Regions from separate parts of the Virgibacillus salidurans genome, predicted to be linked through region 4. Evidence: riboswitches for the same ligand, from Rfam matches in the RefSeq annotation. Region 4 holds a riboswitch; each other region holds the start of a gene.
What was found. A riboswitch is a leader RNA that binds a small molecule or an ion and turns the genes downstream of it on or off. The one in region 4 is predicted to bind thiamine pyrophosphate.
Positions count from the first base shown of each region.

Region 1: it holds a riboswitch for thiamine pyrophosphate, as region 4 does, so the genes downstream of both, KFZ58_RS02725 (YkoF family thiamine/hydroxymethylpyrimidine-binding protein) here and thiW (energy coupling factor transporter S component ThiW) in region 4, are expected to answer to the same signal.
Region 2: it holds a riboswitch for thiamine pyrophosphate, as region 4 does, so the genes downstream of both, thiT (energy-coupled thiamine transporter ThiT) here and thiW (energy coupling factor transporter S component ThiW) in region 4, are expected to answer to the same signal.
Region 3: it holds a riboswitch for thiamine pyrophosphate, as region 4 does, so the genes downstream of both, thiW (energy coupling factor transporter S component ThiW) here and thiW (energy coupling factor transporter S component ThiW) in region 4, are expected to answer to the same signal.

Region 1 is NZ_CP074373.1:491,972-496,254, forward strand. Features, by position in the region: gene KFZ58_RS02715 (YfcC family protein) at 1-211, shown strand, start outside; gene KFZ58_RS02720 (M20 metallopeptidase family protein) at 224-1,387, shown strand; gene KFZ58_RS02725 (YkoF family thiamine/hydroxymethylpyrimidine-binding protein) at 1,433-2,023, opposite strand; TPP riboswitch at 2,131-2,235, opposite strand; gene KFZ58_RS02730 (hypothetical protein) at 2,394-2,582, shown strand; gene KFZ58_RS02735 (cupredoxin domain-containing protein) at 2,663-2,962, opposite strand; gene KFZ58_RS02740 (SHOCT domain-containing protein) at 3,226-3,423, shown strand; gene trpA (tryptophan synthase subunit alpha) at 3,592-4,283, opposite strand, start outside.
Region 2 is NZ_CP074373.1:1,530,230-1,534,512, forward strand. Features, by position in the region: partial or broken gene KFZ58_RS07895 (M3 family oligoendopeptidase) at 1-1,520, shown strand, start outside; TPP riboswitch at 1,593-1,694, shown strand; partial or broken gene thiT (energy-coupled thiamine transporter ThiT) at 1,799-2,370, shown strand; gene KFZ58_RS19165 (hypothetical protein) at 2,445-2,576, shown strand; gene KFZ58_RS07905 (YflT domain-containing protein) at 2,611-2,961, opposite strand; partial or broken gene KFZ58_RS07910 (hypothetical protein) at 3,102-4,283, shown strand, end outside.
Region 3 is NZ_CP074373.1:417,803-422,085, reverse strand. Features, by position in the region: gene KFZ58_RS02305 (hypothetical protein) at 6-218, opposite strand; gene KFZ58_RS02300 (aminoglycoside phosphotransferase family protein) at 281-844, opposite strand; gene KFZ58_RS02295 (alcohol dehydrogenase catalytic domain-containing protein) at 1,062-2,195, shown strand; TPP riboswitch at 2,258-2,375, shown strand; gene thiW (energy coupling factor transporter S component ThiW) at 2,456-2,941, shown strand; gene thiD (bifunctional hydroxymethylpyrimidine kinase/phosphomethylpyrimidine kinase) at 2,997-3,803, shown strand; gene thiM (hydroxyethylthiazole kinase) at 3,800-4,283, shown strand, end outside.
Region 4 is NZ_CP074373.1:241,152-245,434, forward strand. Features, by position in the region: gene KFZ58_RS01350 (DUF485 domain-containing protein) at 1-244, shown strand, start outside; gene KFZ58_RS01355 (solute symporter family protein) at 241-1,785, shown strand; TPP riboswitch at 1,898-2,009, shown strand; gene thiW (energy coupling factor transporter S component ThiW) at 2,152-2,631, shown strand; gene thiM (hydroxyethylthiazole kinase) at 2,834-3,613, shown strand; partial or broken gene KFZ58_RS01370 (Lin0512 family protein) at 3,778-4,136, shown strand; gene tenA (thiaminase II) at 4,176-4,283, shown strand, end outside.

The sequences.
Region 1 (4,283 bases), 250 kb from region 4:
AGGTGTTGACAGACAAACCGCTGTATTAGCCTTCCAATTTGGTGATGGTATTTCAAATATCTTAACACCAACGGCAGGTGTGCTGATGGCAGCTTTAGCCCTTGCCAAAATTTCTTGGCTTAAATGGGTCAAATGGGTTTGGCCTTTAATACTAATTTGGTACGTGCTGGGAGCAATATTTGTAACAATTGCTCATATGTTTATTTGGTAGGAGGTACGGTGTATGTTGGAAAATGTTTTTGCTAGACTGCAAGATATCTATCCGGAATTAGTGGAGTTCCGCAGAGAACTTCACATGTATCCGGAGCTCTCTCATCAAGAAGTAAAAACGCCTGAGAAAATTGCTTCCTATTTAACGGATTTAGGAATAGAAGTGCTTACAGGAGTAGGTGGAAGAGGTGTAGTTGGCACACTTAAAGGTGGGAAACCCGGAAGAACGATTGCCTTACGTGCAGACTTTGATGCATTGCCGATTCAAGAAGAAAATGTGGTGGATTACAAGTCGCGTGTCCCTGGAGTCATGCATGCATGTGGACATGATGTGCATACCGCAACGTTGCTTGGTGTTGCGAAAGTCTTAAGTGAAATAAAAGATGAAATCCCGGGAACAGTCGTATTTGTTCATCAATTTGGCGAGGAGGCGACCCCTGGTGGAGCTAAGCTAATGATCGAGGACGGCTGTCTGGATGATGTTGATGTTATTTATGGTGCGCATGTTATGGCAACAGAAGAATTTGGCACAGTTAAGGTGAAAGAGGGGTATAATTCCTCCGCGCAAGATGACTTTTTTATAAAAATTCATGGTAAGGGCGGACATGGTTCTGAACCAAGTGATACGATAGACCCGTTAGTAACAGGAAGCCAGCTGGTTGTAAACTTACAACAAATTATCAGCCGGAGAGTGAGCCCACAAAGTGCTGCAGCAGTAACAGTTGGCTCGTTTGTCAGTGGGGACGCGACAAATGTGATTCCCGATTATTCTTCGATTAAAGGAACAGTTCGCACCTTTGATGAAGGAGCACGGACTATAATTGAGGAGTCAATGGAGCGAATTGTAAAATCTACATGTGAAGCAGCTGGAGCAGAAGTGGAATATGATTATGTGAAAGATTGTCCATCGATTTGGAATGATCCTCTCGAGGCGAAGCATGTGCAGGATAAAGCCGCGGCCCTCTTTGGTGAGGAGAATCTGAATCGATTGGATCCGATGACTGGGAGTGAGGACTTCTCATTCTACCAAAAAGAAATACCGGGTGTGTATTTTACGGTAGGCGGTGGAAATCCCGAACTGAACGCGACATTCCCGCATCATCATCCAAGATTTAATGTAGATGAGCGTGCCATGCTAAATATCGGAAAAATGTTCCTAAGTATTGTGTTGGACTAATAGTCAGCCACTTATTGAAATGAGTTCAGTAAGTGGCTGGTATTTTTATTTCTGGGATGGGCTATTGGCTGAGATGGAAACGGTCATAACAGTGTGGCTCGAACTAGCATTAACAGTTGCTTGAAAAACGTGTTCCAAACCATTAAATATTGCAACGGATTCCCCGTCCAGGCGAGTCGAATAATGGGCTGGTGAAACAGTAACATGCTTCTTCATTGCCTCAATCTGTTCATAAATCGTGTCCATATAATTTCCACCACCTAATGGATAAAGTGAAAATTTTGCTGCCACGGGCTGTTTAATATCTTTTATCTGAGCGCTGTTGAGAGGTTCCTTGTCTTCTGCCATATAAGCATTGCCTGAAGAATCCCCTGGACATCCCAGTGAATAGGTAGCTTGGAATGCAACATGCTCCCCGGTTTTTGCAGCATGTATGAAGATCGCTTTTGTCACATCAAATACGTGGGGAAGTTTTCCACGAACTGTGGTTGTCACGTCATCTGTCTTCATCCAAACCTTTGAGGTATCCACTTCATTTAATGCCTCTGTGATAATATTAATAAAATTATCACTCATCGGATGGATCGAAAAGCTAACTCCAGCAATGTTACTATCGTCACAATATTGATCTGTCATATGAAACTCCTCCTTCTTTTATTGGCAAAGAGGAACTAGAAAAAAAGACTGCATCCCCTGAGGGGAATGCAGTCTGCTTGAATGATTTATTATTAAAAAATGAAATACTCACGTCGACTGCACTTCCCCACGCTGGTATTACCCAGTTCGAGTATAAAGGGTCAGAACCATACAGTTCTTCTCAGCCATGTTTAGCTCCCCTAGTGCCCATGTTATTATGAAATTTTCTGTGTTTATTTTAACATACAGTGCTGGTGCCTGTCACGCCCCGGAATTTGTCGAATGGGATGTTGTTGCTCAAATTTGCCAATTTTCTGGGCTATAATGATAGTAGGTAGTGCAAGTATGAAGTTAGTAAGAGGTGGGCCTATTGAATAAAGTCCTTTTAGCAGATGATGAACAGCGGATGCTGGATTTACTAGCGTTGTATTTAAAGCTTTATGATTATACATACAAACAAGCTCTAGGAGGAAGGAATACCGGCTTTCCAATTGACCAACATCTAAAAACAGTTTGGGGCGTCGGGTATAAATGGATTAAAAAATCCTTAATTCTATGAAGAAGCCGTTAAACGTGTAGAACTTTTCTCCACAAACAAAAAAGAGCTATTCCCTATGAACAGCTCTTTTAACTATGCTATTATTCTACGACTAGGGTCGTTGTCATGTCATCATGGCCTTCGCCACATGGGATGTTACAATAGATTGTGTATTCTCCGGGTTCTTCGGGTATGAATGTTGTTTCACCTTCACCCTCAAGATGCATATCGAATTCATCAATGGAAATTCCGTGCATTCCTTCTTCATTGGTGAGTGTCAATGTAACTTCTGCACCAGCTGGTACTGTGTATCCTTCGCCCAGGTCAAAGTTCGTTGCAGTAATGTTTACTTCATTGGCAGCTGATTCACCTGATGATCCTGTCACCGTTGGCAGGCTCACTGCTGCCATCCCCACCGCATGCCGCAAGTACGAGAATTAGAACTAAAAATAATGTTGTAAGTAATTTTTTCATAAACATACCCCCAAAATATAGAATTTAAATACATTTACAATATTGATTATAGATAATAAATATGCATTTTCTGTGGAGAAGTTAAGACAAATGTATGAACATTCATTTTGAAGGGGATTTTTCATTGAAAAATGGAAATATGCTTAAAAATGCGTTGAAATGGTAATTGTATTATATAGAGGTGATAAAAATGGCAACAGAATCTATTATACGTATCATTTTGTCGATTATCGTTTTAATCGTTATTATCGTTATCCTTAGTCGTTTCAGGGTGAATAAAGGCAAAACACCTCCAGATGATTCACTTGAAGTGATGGAGAAACGGTTGGAAAACGGTGAAATAACGCAAGAGGAATATGATGAAGCGAAAAGAAGGCGTGGGAAATAATCAATATGAAAGCAGAATTATTATTCGTCATTTCCCGGGAAATAACGTGAGAATTCTACAATTATTTTCACGTAGGGTCATTCATAAAATGCGCCAATCACATATCATAAACCAATAAGTGATTGGCGCATTTTATTTGTTTCAAATCAACTTTTGTAACTTCTTGTTTTACAAACTACCATGAATCAACTTTTTAACTTCATCCGCTTCCCCGTCATGCAACAAGCTAACAATCCTGCTCCCCACAATCACGCCATCACAATAGGAGCTCAGGTTCTGTGCTTGTTCTGTGTTGGAAACGCCGAACCCTGCCAGTACTGGTACAGAGCTATTCCCTTTAAGCATCTGCAAGTAGTCTTTGACCTCAGCGTCATGTTCTGTGCGTGCCCCGGTAGTCCCTGTGACAGAAACAGCGTATAAAAACCCTTCAGACCGTTTTGCCAGTTCGACTAAACGCTCTTTCGGACTTGTCATCGCTGCAAGCCGGATAAAAGCAATCGCGTTTTCCTGTAAGACTTCCGTTAAAATCGCTTCCTCTTCCATCGGTAAGTCTGGGATGATAACACCGTCAACGCCGGAATCCATACAGTCAGCAGCAAATTTTTCCCGGCCATACGTAAATATCGGATTCACATATGTCATTAAAATAATTGGAACCGAACGTTTTTCCTTAAAATCTTGTAATTTCTTCAGTATGGAAGTGAGTGTTGTGCCGTTGTCCAATGCACGAATACCTGCATCCTGAATGGTCGGCCCGTCTGCAACCGGATCAGAAAATGGGATGCCGAGTTCAATGGCTGCCGCACCGCATTCCTGTAAAAATGTAATCCGTTCTTCTAAAATATCCAGTCCACCGTCAC
Region 2 (4,283 bases), 1.3 Mb from region 4:
AAAAAGCAAATCTTTTAGAAGGACAGCGTAATGTTCTAAAGGCTGAAATGAGCGGGATCCGAACAAATTTTAATCAAAATTTAGCTGCAATTAATGATGGAACATGGGAAGAACTGCTGACCCAGCCGGAGCTAGTGGAACTTTCTTTTATATTAAATGAAAGTAGAGAACAAGCGAAAAAGCAATTATCTGTAAAAGAAGAAGTATTAATGAATGATTTGGCGGTTGACGGCTATCATGCGTGGAATCAGATGTATGGAACAATAGTCGGAAATATGAGTGTTGAGATTGAAGAGGATGGGGAGGTTAAATCTTATTCTGTCGGACAGGCTTCCAATAAATTAAGCAACCCGGCAAGATCTGTACGTAAACATGTATCCGAACAATTGGATAAAGCGTGGAGCAGTCAGGCTGATTTATTTGCCCAGACACTGAATCATTTGGCTGGGTTCCGTCTACAGAAATATAAACACCGTAACTGGGAAAGTGTGTTAAAAGAACCATTAGCCATTAACCGAATGAAGAAAGAAACTCTTGATACGATGTGGACTGCTATCACAAACAACAAAAGTCATTTTGTTGATTATCTAAAGAAGAAAGCGGAACTATTAGGATTAGAAAAATTAAGTATGTACGATGTTGGAGCACCTTTGACAGATTCAGTTAAACAATCGAGTTATACAGAAGGGGCAGAATTTATTATTGACCATTTTCGTGAATTCAGCCCGAAGATGGCCGATTTCGCACAAATGGCATTTGACAAACGGTGGATTGAAGCAGAAGACCGGCCAGGAAAGCGCCCGGGAGGATTTTGTACAAGTTTTCCGGACAGTGAACAAACACGGATTTTCATGACGTATTCCGGTACTCCGTCCAATATCGCGACTTTGGCCCATGAACTTGGACATGCGTATCATCAACATGTTATGAATGATGTTAATGGATTAAATCAAGGATATGCGATGAATGTTGCTGAAACTGCTTCAACATTTGCAGAAATGATTGTAGCTGATGCATCTGTTAAAAATGCAAAAAATAGTGACGAGAAAAAGGCGTTGTTGGAAGATAAAATTAAACGGAGTGTGGCATTTTTCATGAATATCCATGCACGGTTTATTTTCGAAAATCGCTATTATGAAGAACGTAAACAGGGGATGGTCTCTGTTAACCGATTAAATGAGTTAATGGTTGGGGCTCAGAAAGAAGCATACAATGATGCAGTTACAGACTATGATCCAAACTTTTGGGCTTCGAAATTACATTTCCATATTACAGGAGTACCGTTTTATAATTTCCCTTATACGTTTGGTTATTTATTCAGCCTTGGTATCTATGCGCATGCGAAGGAAAAAGGCGGCAGCTTTGAAGATGATTATATCGCATTATTGTGTGATACAGGCAGCATGAACGTGGAAGATTTGGCAGAAAAACATCTGAATGTAGATTTAACGAAACCGGATTTCTGGGAGAATGCTATTCAATTATGTATCAATGATGTAGAAGAATTTATGGAACTATAACTAAAAAGCTGAGTATCCATTGTCATAGTCTGATAGATAAGGTACAATGATGATAACAAAGAAAGTGAATGAAAAGCCTACAGGGGGAGCCATTTGGCTGAGAGTGAACGATTTTGTTCTTACCCTTCGAACCTGTTAGTTAGTACTAGCGTAGGGATGGTGGTTTTTTGATGGAATAAAAAGTAATGTGAGCAGATTCCTCCATCAGGAAGTCTTCCCCTTGGCATTGCTTTTTTTGTGTGATTTGAAATTGCTTTAAAAAGGGGAGGTAGTAACGTTTGAGTTCCAACAAGATATTATTTCTAATTGAGGTCGCGATTTTCACGTCACTCGCATTGCTTCTGGATATTATCCCGGGCCTATCCTTTAAAATATGGGCGATGGGTGGCTCCATTTCATTTGCGATGATACCAATTTTTATTGTCGCATTCCGCTGGGGACTAAAAGGAGGACTCGTGTCCGGGTTTTTATGGGGATCTTGCAGGTTGCTGTAGGTACAGCTTACATCCTGCACCCGCTGCAAGGGCTGATTGAATACGGGCTTGCCTTTACGGTCCTTGGCTTTGCAGGTGTTTTTGCCAGTCAAGTTCAGCAAGCGGTTAAAGATGGTAGAACAAAAGCTTATCTTTCTTATATCACGTTAGGCGTGCTCTTGGCATCAAGTCTACGTTTTATCGCACATTATTTTGCCGGTATTGTGTTCTTTGAGTCTGCGATTGAGGGGCAGCCTGTCTGGATCTATTCACTCGTTTACAATATATCCTACATGCTTCCTTCATTTATATTGTGTACCGCAATTGTGTTCTTTCTATTCCATAAGCAGCCAAAGACATTACTAAAGGCGGCATAAAAATATTGATTATTCGCTCGCGTTAAGGTAACCTCCAAGTTAGAGGTTACCTTTATATATAAAGGTGGAGATAAATGATGCATGAATTAATTGGTCCGTGCCAAACATGCGGGAAAAATGTATATTGTGAAGACGGATTTTTTGCTGGGGTACATGAAGATGGGCAACTTTTATGCGAAGACTGTGTTCCGCAAAATGAAAATTAAAAGGACAACCGCAAACTGGGTTGTCCTATCTATCTTAAAATAGGTAGCTACCTACATTCTCATTGTTGGTTACGATCAAGAAAATCTTGCCTTCGTCCATTTCTTCTTCATGGTTTTCTGCTTCTGCTTGGGTGAAGCCCATTTCTTCAAGTTTTGTTCTTAATTCATCGCCTTTACTGTTGAACATATTTCCAACTGCTTCCTTGAAGTCCATTTCGCTTAAACCAATTGTATTTGCATCAGCACCGCCTGCAACGCGATCTGTTCTATCATCATCATGTGATAGAATATAAACATCATCTTTATCTATGCCTTTATCTTTTAATATACTTACATCTGTTTTTAAGTGTTCATCATTGAAATATCCTTTAATGAATGGTTTCATATTTAACTCCTCCTTCGCTTTATATAATTAACATTCCCATCTATCATTTAACTAAAACATGTTAAGCTCCCTTTTGTTTGTCGCGCTTTTCTTCTTCCATGCATAGGCTATAGAACTATTCATCATGGGAGGAAGCGTATATGGAGCTGACTATTGCTCACTGGTTGTATGGTTTATTTACACTTGCGATTATAGGAACAATGATTTTTCGAAGAGGTGTTGTACTCCCTTCACTGTTAGGGACATTTGTAATTGCTTGGGTATACAAAGGAAGTATCATTGAAGGATTTACAGCCATTTTTAATGCGAATCTTGTAGCCGCTCAGGAGCTTTTCAGCATATTTTTAATCATTACTTTTATGTTGGCGCTTCTGCATTCCTTACGTGATCTTGGTGCAGACCGGAAAATGATTCAGCCCATCCAGAAGATGATGATTAATGGGCATGTTTCTTATTTTGTTCTTGTTGGCGTGACGTATGTTATTTCGCTTTTCTTCTGGCCGACACCCGCTGTTCCTTTAATTTGCGCTTTACTTGTTCCTGCTGCAGTAAGGGCAGGGTTGCCTGTAATGACAGCTGCAGTTGCGATTGCTATTTCCGGTCAGGGAATGGCTCTTTCCTCTGATTATATTGTGCAAGTAGCACCTAGTCTATCAGCTACTTCTGCTGGCATTGACACTGCTTTGGTTGCCGATAAAGCGTTAGTGCTATCTTTAATAGCTGGGGGACTGCGATCCTTTTGGCATATTTTCTCTATCGAAAATCAATCCGTTCCAAAGAGGATAAATTAAATGACATTGATCTTGAGAAATTACAGTCGACAACAGCATCAACAAATAAACCACAGTCCTTGCATTTAACGATGTGGAGTAAGTTATTTGCTGTTCTGGTCCCATTAGTTCTCGTGGGCGTTGTGGTTTACATGGTTTACGAAAAGCTTATATCCGGCAGAATGAGTGGACTTGAAGGTGGCGATGGAGCAGCTTTTATTGGTGGAGTTGCTGTAATTCTATTGTTATTATCCACTGTCGCTTTTGGACGTGAGCATGCATTGGATTATATCTCGAACCATATCACAGATGGATTTGTATTTGCTTTTAAAGCAATGGGTCCGGTTATTCCAATTGCAGGTTTTTTCTTCCTGGGAAGTGCGGATTTTTCCGGAAGTATTTTGGGCCTAGATGAAAATCCTCCGGCATTGCTGTTTGATCTTGTACAATCTACACAAGCATTTCTACCTGAAAGTGCCCTACTCGCTGCTTTTAGTGTATTGATCATTGGAATAATTACTGGTCTTGATGGCTCAGGATTCTCCGGATTGC
Region 3 (4,283 bases), 180 kb from region 4:
CACTTCTAGGCGAATTTGTCTTTCTTCCATACGAGTTTGATTAACAGCAAGAATTTATTAACTTTTTCTACTTGACCAAGTTTCTCTCCAAAGGTATTTAAATTTTGCTCAACTCGATCCAGCCTCTTGCCAAAGGTATTCAAGTTTTCCTCAAATCGAACTTGACCTTGTTGTAGGATTTCCAAATGTTCTAAAATAGTATTTAATTTCTCCTGCACATCCACCCTCCTTTCCTAATATTATACCACGATACATATAAAAAACTATCAAAAATATAAATCTATTTACTTTCACTCACCGCCCTCATCAAGTGCACGACATACTGATCCAACCGTTCCTCCATCATTTTATCCGTTAATCCTATAACACCAAATTCCTTCCAGCCCGGGTATACTTTTGGATATTCTTCAGAAAGCATGTCCATTAATGAAATAAGATCCCAATAGAGGTCATAGGTAAATGCTTTTCCGGCAAGTCGATTATATGCATCTAAAAATCCATCAGCGGTTTTAACATCGTACAACATCGCCAGGTTTACTCTGCAATGTCCAATATCAATCCCTGATGGCCCTTGGCAGGCATTCACAAAGTCCACGACACCACTGACTGCGCCATCACGCCACATCACATTTGCAGGATAATAATCTCGATGGATGAAGTTATTTTTAGCATTAGGGCGCGGTCCTTTTGCAATAGCTATTGCCTTTTCCCATACATCTGGAACACTAGACCATTCCGGGATCTCAACCTTTGAAATGTCATTATAGGAAAAATAAATCCATGGAAAATCACTGACTTCAACAGCATGAATTTTACAAGTACACCTGCAAGACCAGCTAACCATTCATGCATACCCCTTGGCTTTAATTCAACACTTCCCTCAAGCTTTGTCATTAAAACTACTGGAACACCACATATTTTTTATTTCTCCCCTTCATACTCTAATCTTTTTTGACTGATTATATAATACTTCTAAGTAAATCGCCAAAAACCCCTGCGTTTAAATTCACCCAATTAAGGAAATATGCTTTATAACCAACTATTTAAAGGATGGTGAAAATATGCAGGCAGTAACATTTCAAGGTAAAGAGGCAATGGAGACGAAAAGAGTCGACGATCCAACTATCCAAGAAAATGATGACATGATTGTCCGGATTACCGCTAGTGGAATTTGCGGATCAGATCTTCACCTATATAAGGGTGGGATCGTTCCGGCAAATGATTATGTTGTTGGGCATGAGCCAATGGGAATTGTTGAAGAAGTCGGTCCAAATGTAAAAAACTTGAAAAAGGGAGACCGAGTAGTCATCCCTTTTAACATTGGATGTGGAGATTGCTTCTTCTGTAATAACCAAATGGAAAGTCAATGTGATAACTCGAACCCTCACGGAGAACCTGGTGGTTTGTTTGGATTTGGCGAGGACTTTGGGAATCATCCCGGCGGTCAGGCAGAATATTTACGTGTGCCCTATGCAGACTTCTCATCTTTTAAAATACCAGAGTCAAGTGAACTGGAAGATGAGCAAGTATTATTGTTATCCGATGTCATTCCTACTTCCTATTGGAGTGTGGAGCATAGTGGAGTGAAAGAAAATGACACAGTAATAATCTTAGGTTGCGGACCAATTGGGTTGATGACACAGAAATTCGCATGGCTAAAAGGAGCAAAGAGAGTAATTGCTGTAGATCAGATAGAGCATCGATTAGAACATGCGAAGAAAACAAATAATGTGGAAACGTACAGTTTTAAAGAATATGAAAAAATCGGACAGCTTTTACATGAAGATACAAAAGGTGGGGCTGATGTTGTCATTGATTGTGTTGGAATGGACGGAACCGTACCGCCTAAAACAGAGTTCGGGTCTGAAATGGACAATCAATTTGGAACAATTAGCCCGATCATTACCGCTTCACAAGCTGTACGGAAATTCGGTACGGTTCAATTAACAGGAGTGTATGGAAGCGATGCAAATAATTTTCCACTCGCAGACTTCTTTACACGTAACGTATCTTTAAAGATGGGACAAGCACCGGTAATTAATATCATGCCAAAACTTTACGAAATGATTGAGAACAAACAATTCGACCCAACAGATATTATCACACATCGAGTAGGCTTAGACAAAGCATCGAAGGTTTATGATATTTTTGATAAGAAAGAAGATGGAAGTATTAAAGTTATATTTAAGCCATAACTATTCCATGACAAATGTAGATTTATTTGCTAAACTGAAAATGAATGAACAATCAAATAAATAGTAACTACTAGGGGTGCCCAAAAATACGTGGGCTGAGAGGAAAGCACGTGTGAGCTTTCTGACTCTTACGGACCTGATCTGGATCATACCAGCGGAGGGAAGTAGTCAGACGAAATGTCTAATCTATCTTCAAATTCGAAGCCAGGTCCCCCACGGGATCTGGCTTTTTTGGTCTCTCCCTTGAGAGGAGGTAATTAATGAATCGAACACGCTTACTGACAACGATGGCCGTTTTCGTAGCAATCGGAGTCATTACCGCACAATTATTATGGTTCCCCGCAGGTGTTGCAAGAGCATACCCTGTCCAGCATGCTATTAACGTCATGGCTGCCATCATACTTGGCCCGGGTCCGGCTGTGGCTATCGCCTTTATGATCAGCCTGCTCAGGAACATGCTGGGGCTCGGGACATTACTCGCATTCCCCGGCGGCATGGTTGGAGCCTTTTTAGCCGGTTATCTCTATCAAAAATTCGGTAAAAGAGCGTTGGCAACAGTTGGTGAGGCATTTGGCAGTGGGATCATTGGTGCACTATTTGCTGTACCTTTTGCTCAACTTCTCATAGGAAGTTCTGTCGGTGCATTATTCTTTGTTCCTTCATTTCTAGTGAGCAGTATTACTGGAGCAATGATTGGCTGGTTTATTGTTTCAAAGATAAACTATGAAAAATTAGTGCGTATATAGTCTAGGAAACTACTATGCTTTAAGACTTTCAAACCTATTAGAGGAGGATTTATAAATGACACAAATTCCAACTGCATTTACGATTGCTGGCACAGATCCAAGTGGTGGGGCAGGTATTCAAGCAGACTTAAAAACATTTCAGGAATTAAAAAGCTATGGCATGTCTGTAATTACCTCTGTTGTTGCTCAAAACACAACCGGCGTCCAACGTGTTCACCATCTTCCCGTTGAAATGATCGAACAACAGCTGGATTCCGTGATTTCCGATATTCCGGTTCACGCATTTAAAACAGGAATGATTGCAAATAAGGACATGATGAAAGTGATCGCAAAACGTGTTTCAGACCTGGATGCATTCTATGTCATGGATCCGGTTATGGTTGCTACAAGTGGAGACTCCCTGATCGATCAGGATTCGCGTCATTTTTTACGTGAGAACCTCTTGCCATTAACAACGTTAGTTACACCAAATATTCCGGAAGCTGAATTTATTACCGGGGATAAAATTGAGACAACCGATGACATGAAGCAGGCTGCGGAAAAAATTGTTGAGGATTTCGGTGCTGATGCAGCTCTTGTTAAAGGTGGCCATATGTCTGGCAAAGCTGTGGATTTTTTATATGACGGCATGACGATAAGCACCTTTACGGCTGATCGAATTGATACAAAAAATACACATGGAACAGGGTGCAGCTATTCCGCTGCCATTACAGCCTATTTAAGTCAAGGTATACCACTGCAGAAAGCTGTTCAAAAAGCAAAACATTTTGTAACAGCTGCAATTAAGCATTCCTTTGAACTTGGTTCCGGAAGCGGTCCTACCAATCATTGGGCAACAAGAGAGGAGGCGGTGAAACAATGAATCCAAACATTATTCAAGAGGTACGGGAAAATAGTCCATTGATTCATCATCTGACAAATCAGGTTGTCATGAATTTTACAGCGAACGGTCTATTATCCTTTGGTGGAGCACCAGTTATGGCAAAAGCAGAAGAAGAAGCTGCTGAAATGGCTTCTGCTGCCGACGGGGTTCTCCTTAATATTGGCACACTTACATCCGTTGAGCTTTCAGCAATGATTCTCGCTGGAAAAGCTGCAAGCGAAAAAGGTATTCCAGTAGTACTCGACCCGGTAGGAGTTGCAGCCACCTCTTTTCGCCAATCCGCCGTTAAGAGAATCCTAGAAGAAGTAAAGCCAACCGTAATCAAAGGAAACGCAGGTGAAATGGCCCAACTTGTACAAATCCCCTGGGAAACAAGAGGTGTTGAATCAGTTGGGGATGGAAATGCTGAAGAAATTGCTGTTAAGGTTGCAGAAGTCTATGAAACGGCAGCTGTCGTAA
Region 4 (4,283 bases):
ATTTATTGTTCCATGGACGATTTTTTTCCTGATCTTTTACTTCTTGCTGCCGATTTTGACAACGTATACGACCTTTCTGAACACACCGGCGATCGGAGATATTTCCTGGGTGTGGCTGTTTGCCTTTGCCCAGTTTGTGATGACATGGGTGTTGTGTATGGTTTATGTGAAGAAGGCGAATACGTTTGACAAACAGGCGGATAAAATCATCGAAAAAATACAGAAAGGAGGTAATGATAAATGAGCCCGACAGTTATTATTCTCTTTCTTGCTATTGTCCTTCTGACGCTAGTGATTACCTATTTTGCTGCGAAACAGACCCAGACAGCCGGTGATTTCTATACCGCAGGCGGCGGTCTGACCGGGATGCAAAACGGGCTAGCCATTGCGGGAGATTACTTATCGGCTGCTTCCTTTTTGGGGATTGCCGGGGCAATTGCGCTTTATGGTTTTGACGGCTTCTTTTACTCGATCGGATTCCTGATTGCCTACCTGGTCGTCATGTTTCTGGTTGCCGAGCCGTTAAGGAATCTGGGTAAATACACGCTTGCAGATATGATCAATTCTCGCTTTGATGCGAGAAAGGTGAGGGGAGCAGCTGCATTTAGCACGGTGACGATCAGCACGTTTTACATGATCGCCCAGCTCGTTGGCGCAGGTGCCTTGATTCAGCTTTTATTCGGGATTGATTATTGGCTGGCCGTTCTGATTGTTGGTGTCATGATGACAGTTTATGTACTGTTTGGTGGGATGACAGCGACAAGCTGGGTGCAGATTGTGAAAGCTGTGCTTCTAATGGCTGGTATGGTTATCATGTCGTTTCTCGTTCTGCTCAGGTTCAACTTTAATATTGGACAAATGTTTACTGATATGAAAACGGCCACCAGTCATGGTGCGGCTTATTTGGAGCCGGGGCTGCAGTATACCGACTCGCTGGGGACGATCTCCCTGATGCTGGCACTTGTGCTTGGTACTGCTGGATTACCGCATATTCTCATGCGCTTTTTCACGGTAAGGGATGCTAAAACAGCAAGAAGCTCGGTCATTACGGCAACATGGGTGATCGGAGCCTTTTATATATTGACCTTATTTTTAGGGTTTGGTGCAGCGGCGTTTGTCGGGGAAAGTGCGATTCTTCAGGCCAACCCGGCAGGAAATATGGCAGCACCGTTACTGGCACAAGCAATTGGCGGAGATCTCCTGTTTGCTTTCATATCAGCGGTCGCATTTGCCACGATTCTGGCTGTGGTCGCGGGCCTTGTGCTCTCAGGAGCCTCGGCATTGGCCCATGACTTTTATGGGCAAATAATCAAAAAAGGAAAAGCGTCGGAAAAAGAGCAGGTAGTTGCAGCTCGTACGGCTTCCCTGATCGTATCGGTGCTGGCCATTGTTCTCGCGCTGTTTGCCCAATATCTTAATGTGGCGTTCCTTGTTTCACTTGCCTTCTGTATTGCGGCAAGTGCCAATTTGCCGGTAATCCTGTACACGGTTTACTGGAAACGGTTCAACACGTCAGGTGCCGTTACCGCGATGCTAAGCGGATTGATTTCAGCGTTGGTACTGGTGTCTATCAGTCCGAGTGTGTTTTCACCAGTCGAGGGAGCGGCATTATTTACCGGGGAGCCTATCTTCCCGCTGGATAATCCTGCACTCGTTTCCGTTCCAATAGGCTTCTTGGGCGGTTATCTTGGGACGATTCTTTCTAAAGAAAAAGATCTGAGACGCTATGCGGAGGTGAAGGTGAAGGCGAATACGGGTTATAAAGCCAGTGGATCAAGTCATTAAGGAGGAGGTGCTCTGTTCCGAGGAGACTCGAGGTTCTCCAACAACAATGGTTCCCGTAAATACTTGACAGACCCCTTTCTTGTGTTAGGATGAGAATAATAAGTTAATAAAAAGTAACTACTAGAGGTGCCCAAAATGCGGGCTGAGAGGAAAGCGTGGAGCTTTCCGACTCTTACAGACCTGATCTGGTTAATACCAGCGGAGGGAAGTAGTCGAAGAAATAAAATCGATTATTCGAGCCAGGTCTTATTTATAGACTTGGCTCTTTATTTTTTAGCTGTTTCCTAAATGATTGGGTCTGCGAGACAAATAAGAACAATTAATATGAAGAGCTAATCATTTTCTTGAAAAGGGGAAACACGATATATGAATCGAACACGAATGTTGACCATGATGGCCATTTTTGTGGCTATTGGAACAATTGGCTCTATTTGGTTTCCAGCACGTCTACTGATGGCGTATCCAGTTCAACATACCGTCAATGTTATGGCAGCTGTTATACTTGGAACAAAGCCAGCTGTAAGTGTTGCATTTATGATTGGGCTGCTCCGTGTTTTGACTGGCACTAGTTCGGTATTGGCTTTTCCTGGGGGAATGATCGGTGCCTTCCTTTCAGGGTATCTTTATAACAAATTTCGCAAATACAGGTGGGCAGTTATTGGAGAAATCATTGGGACCGGGGTCATTTCCTCATTATTTTCCGTTCCTTTTGCTAAGCTGCTAATGGGAAGTTCAGTTGGAGCCCTTTTTTTCATGCCGTCATTTTTGGTTAGTAGTATAACAGGTTCATTAATAGGGTGGATGATTGTTGCAAGAGTTAAAAAAATAAGCAAACATCACATTTAAGAAACATTATTTTAATCGCTTCCCTCGCATGTCATGGAAAAGGATTGATAAAATGACAAAAATACGATGCATTAACGATTACCGGAACGTATCTAACAGGAGGAGCAGGAATTCTCAATTTTGGTTTAACGAGTGGTCAGTAGGAGCAATTCTTCCCATAATTAAGTTTTCTTATTCAATTTTAAAAGAAAGGGGTCTTATCATGCAATACCTGATGAAAACAAGAAAAAAATCACCGCTGATCTATAATATTATGAGCGAAGTAGGTTCCAATTTTATAGCAAATGGATTGATAGCTGTGGGCACCTCTCCTTCGATTTCCAACATGCCAGAAGAAGCAGACGAAATGGCAAGGAAGGCGGATGCTGTTATATTAAATTTAGGAACTTTAAGCAAAGCCCGGGCAGAAGCAATGATGGTAGCAGGAAGAGCTGCAAATGAAGCGGGAGTACCGGTTTTTTTAGACCCCATAGCAATTGGTGCGACTGATTTTCGTACAACTGTGATTCATGAAATTCTGTCCGAGATTAAAATAGCTGCTATTTGTGCCAATGCCGGTGAAATTGCGGTTTTAGGCGAATCATTGGAAAAGACAACGAGTCCGGATAGTTCTCTTGAAGAAAATGATCCTTCCATTGCTGAAAAAGTGGCGCGAAAGTATGAAACGGTCGTTATTGCGACCGGCCAAACGGATATCGTCACAGATGGAAAAAGAACTTCCCTTTGTAAAAATGGACACGTCATGCTACAAAACATCACGACCAGTGGCTGCTTGCTCACCTCTGTTATCGGTGCATTTGCCGGTGTAGCTGGAGAAGATATTTACGAAGCAAGCATTGAAGCAGTAACGGGGTATGGAATTGCAGCGGAATTAGCCATGAAAACAGCGACAGGACCAGGTTCATTTATTCCGACTTTTTTGGATCAGTTATATTTTTTGAACGAGGACACCATTGCTGCTCATCAACACCTGGAACAATAAGTATACAACGATGTGAAGGAGTTGTGTAAATGATGCAGGAGTCATTGCTTGATAAGAAAACTGCCTCGTATTGATCGACTTACAGAATGATTTCTGTCACCCGATGGAACAGCTGGCTAACGCAAGGACATAACAATTATTATAGTTAATGGAGGAATTTCATTATGGAAAAAATTCTTTTTATAGAAACCGGTACTGGTCTCGATGTACATGGACAAGATGTCAATGTGGCAGCGTGTCGTGCTGTAAAGGACGCTATTCATTATAATTCAATGCTCGGTATTCGCAGTATGCTGCCTGATGGCGCATAAATAATATGAAGATAAATATAAAACTAGCGATTCCTCAAGATTTGGATCAATTAGAACACGACAAAATTAAGAGTATGGTTCCATATGGCCGTGTCTCGGTTGAGGTTATAACAGGCGGTATGGCAACGACAAGCGGCATTTTCCTTGAAGATCAGCAAGATAAAAATGATTTGATGTACATGGTGAATGCTGCAGTGGAAGTAGGATACTAAGTAGACGTTTTTTTCATTAAATTTAAGGAGGACATAGCAATGCGATTTTCGGAATCCTTGAAAACTGCAACTAAACAAAGTTGGGCGTACAGCATGAATCATCCATTTGTCCAGGGTATTATCAAAGGCGATTTACCACTGGAAACA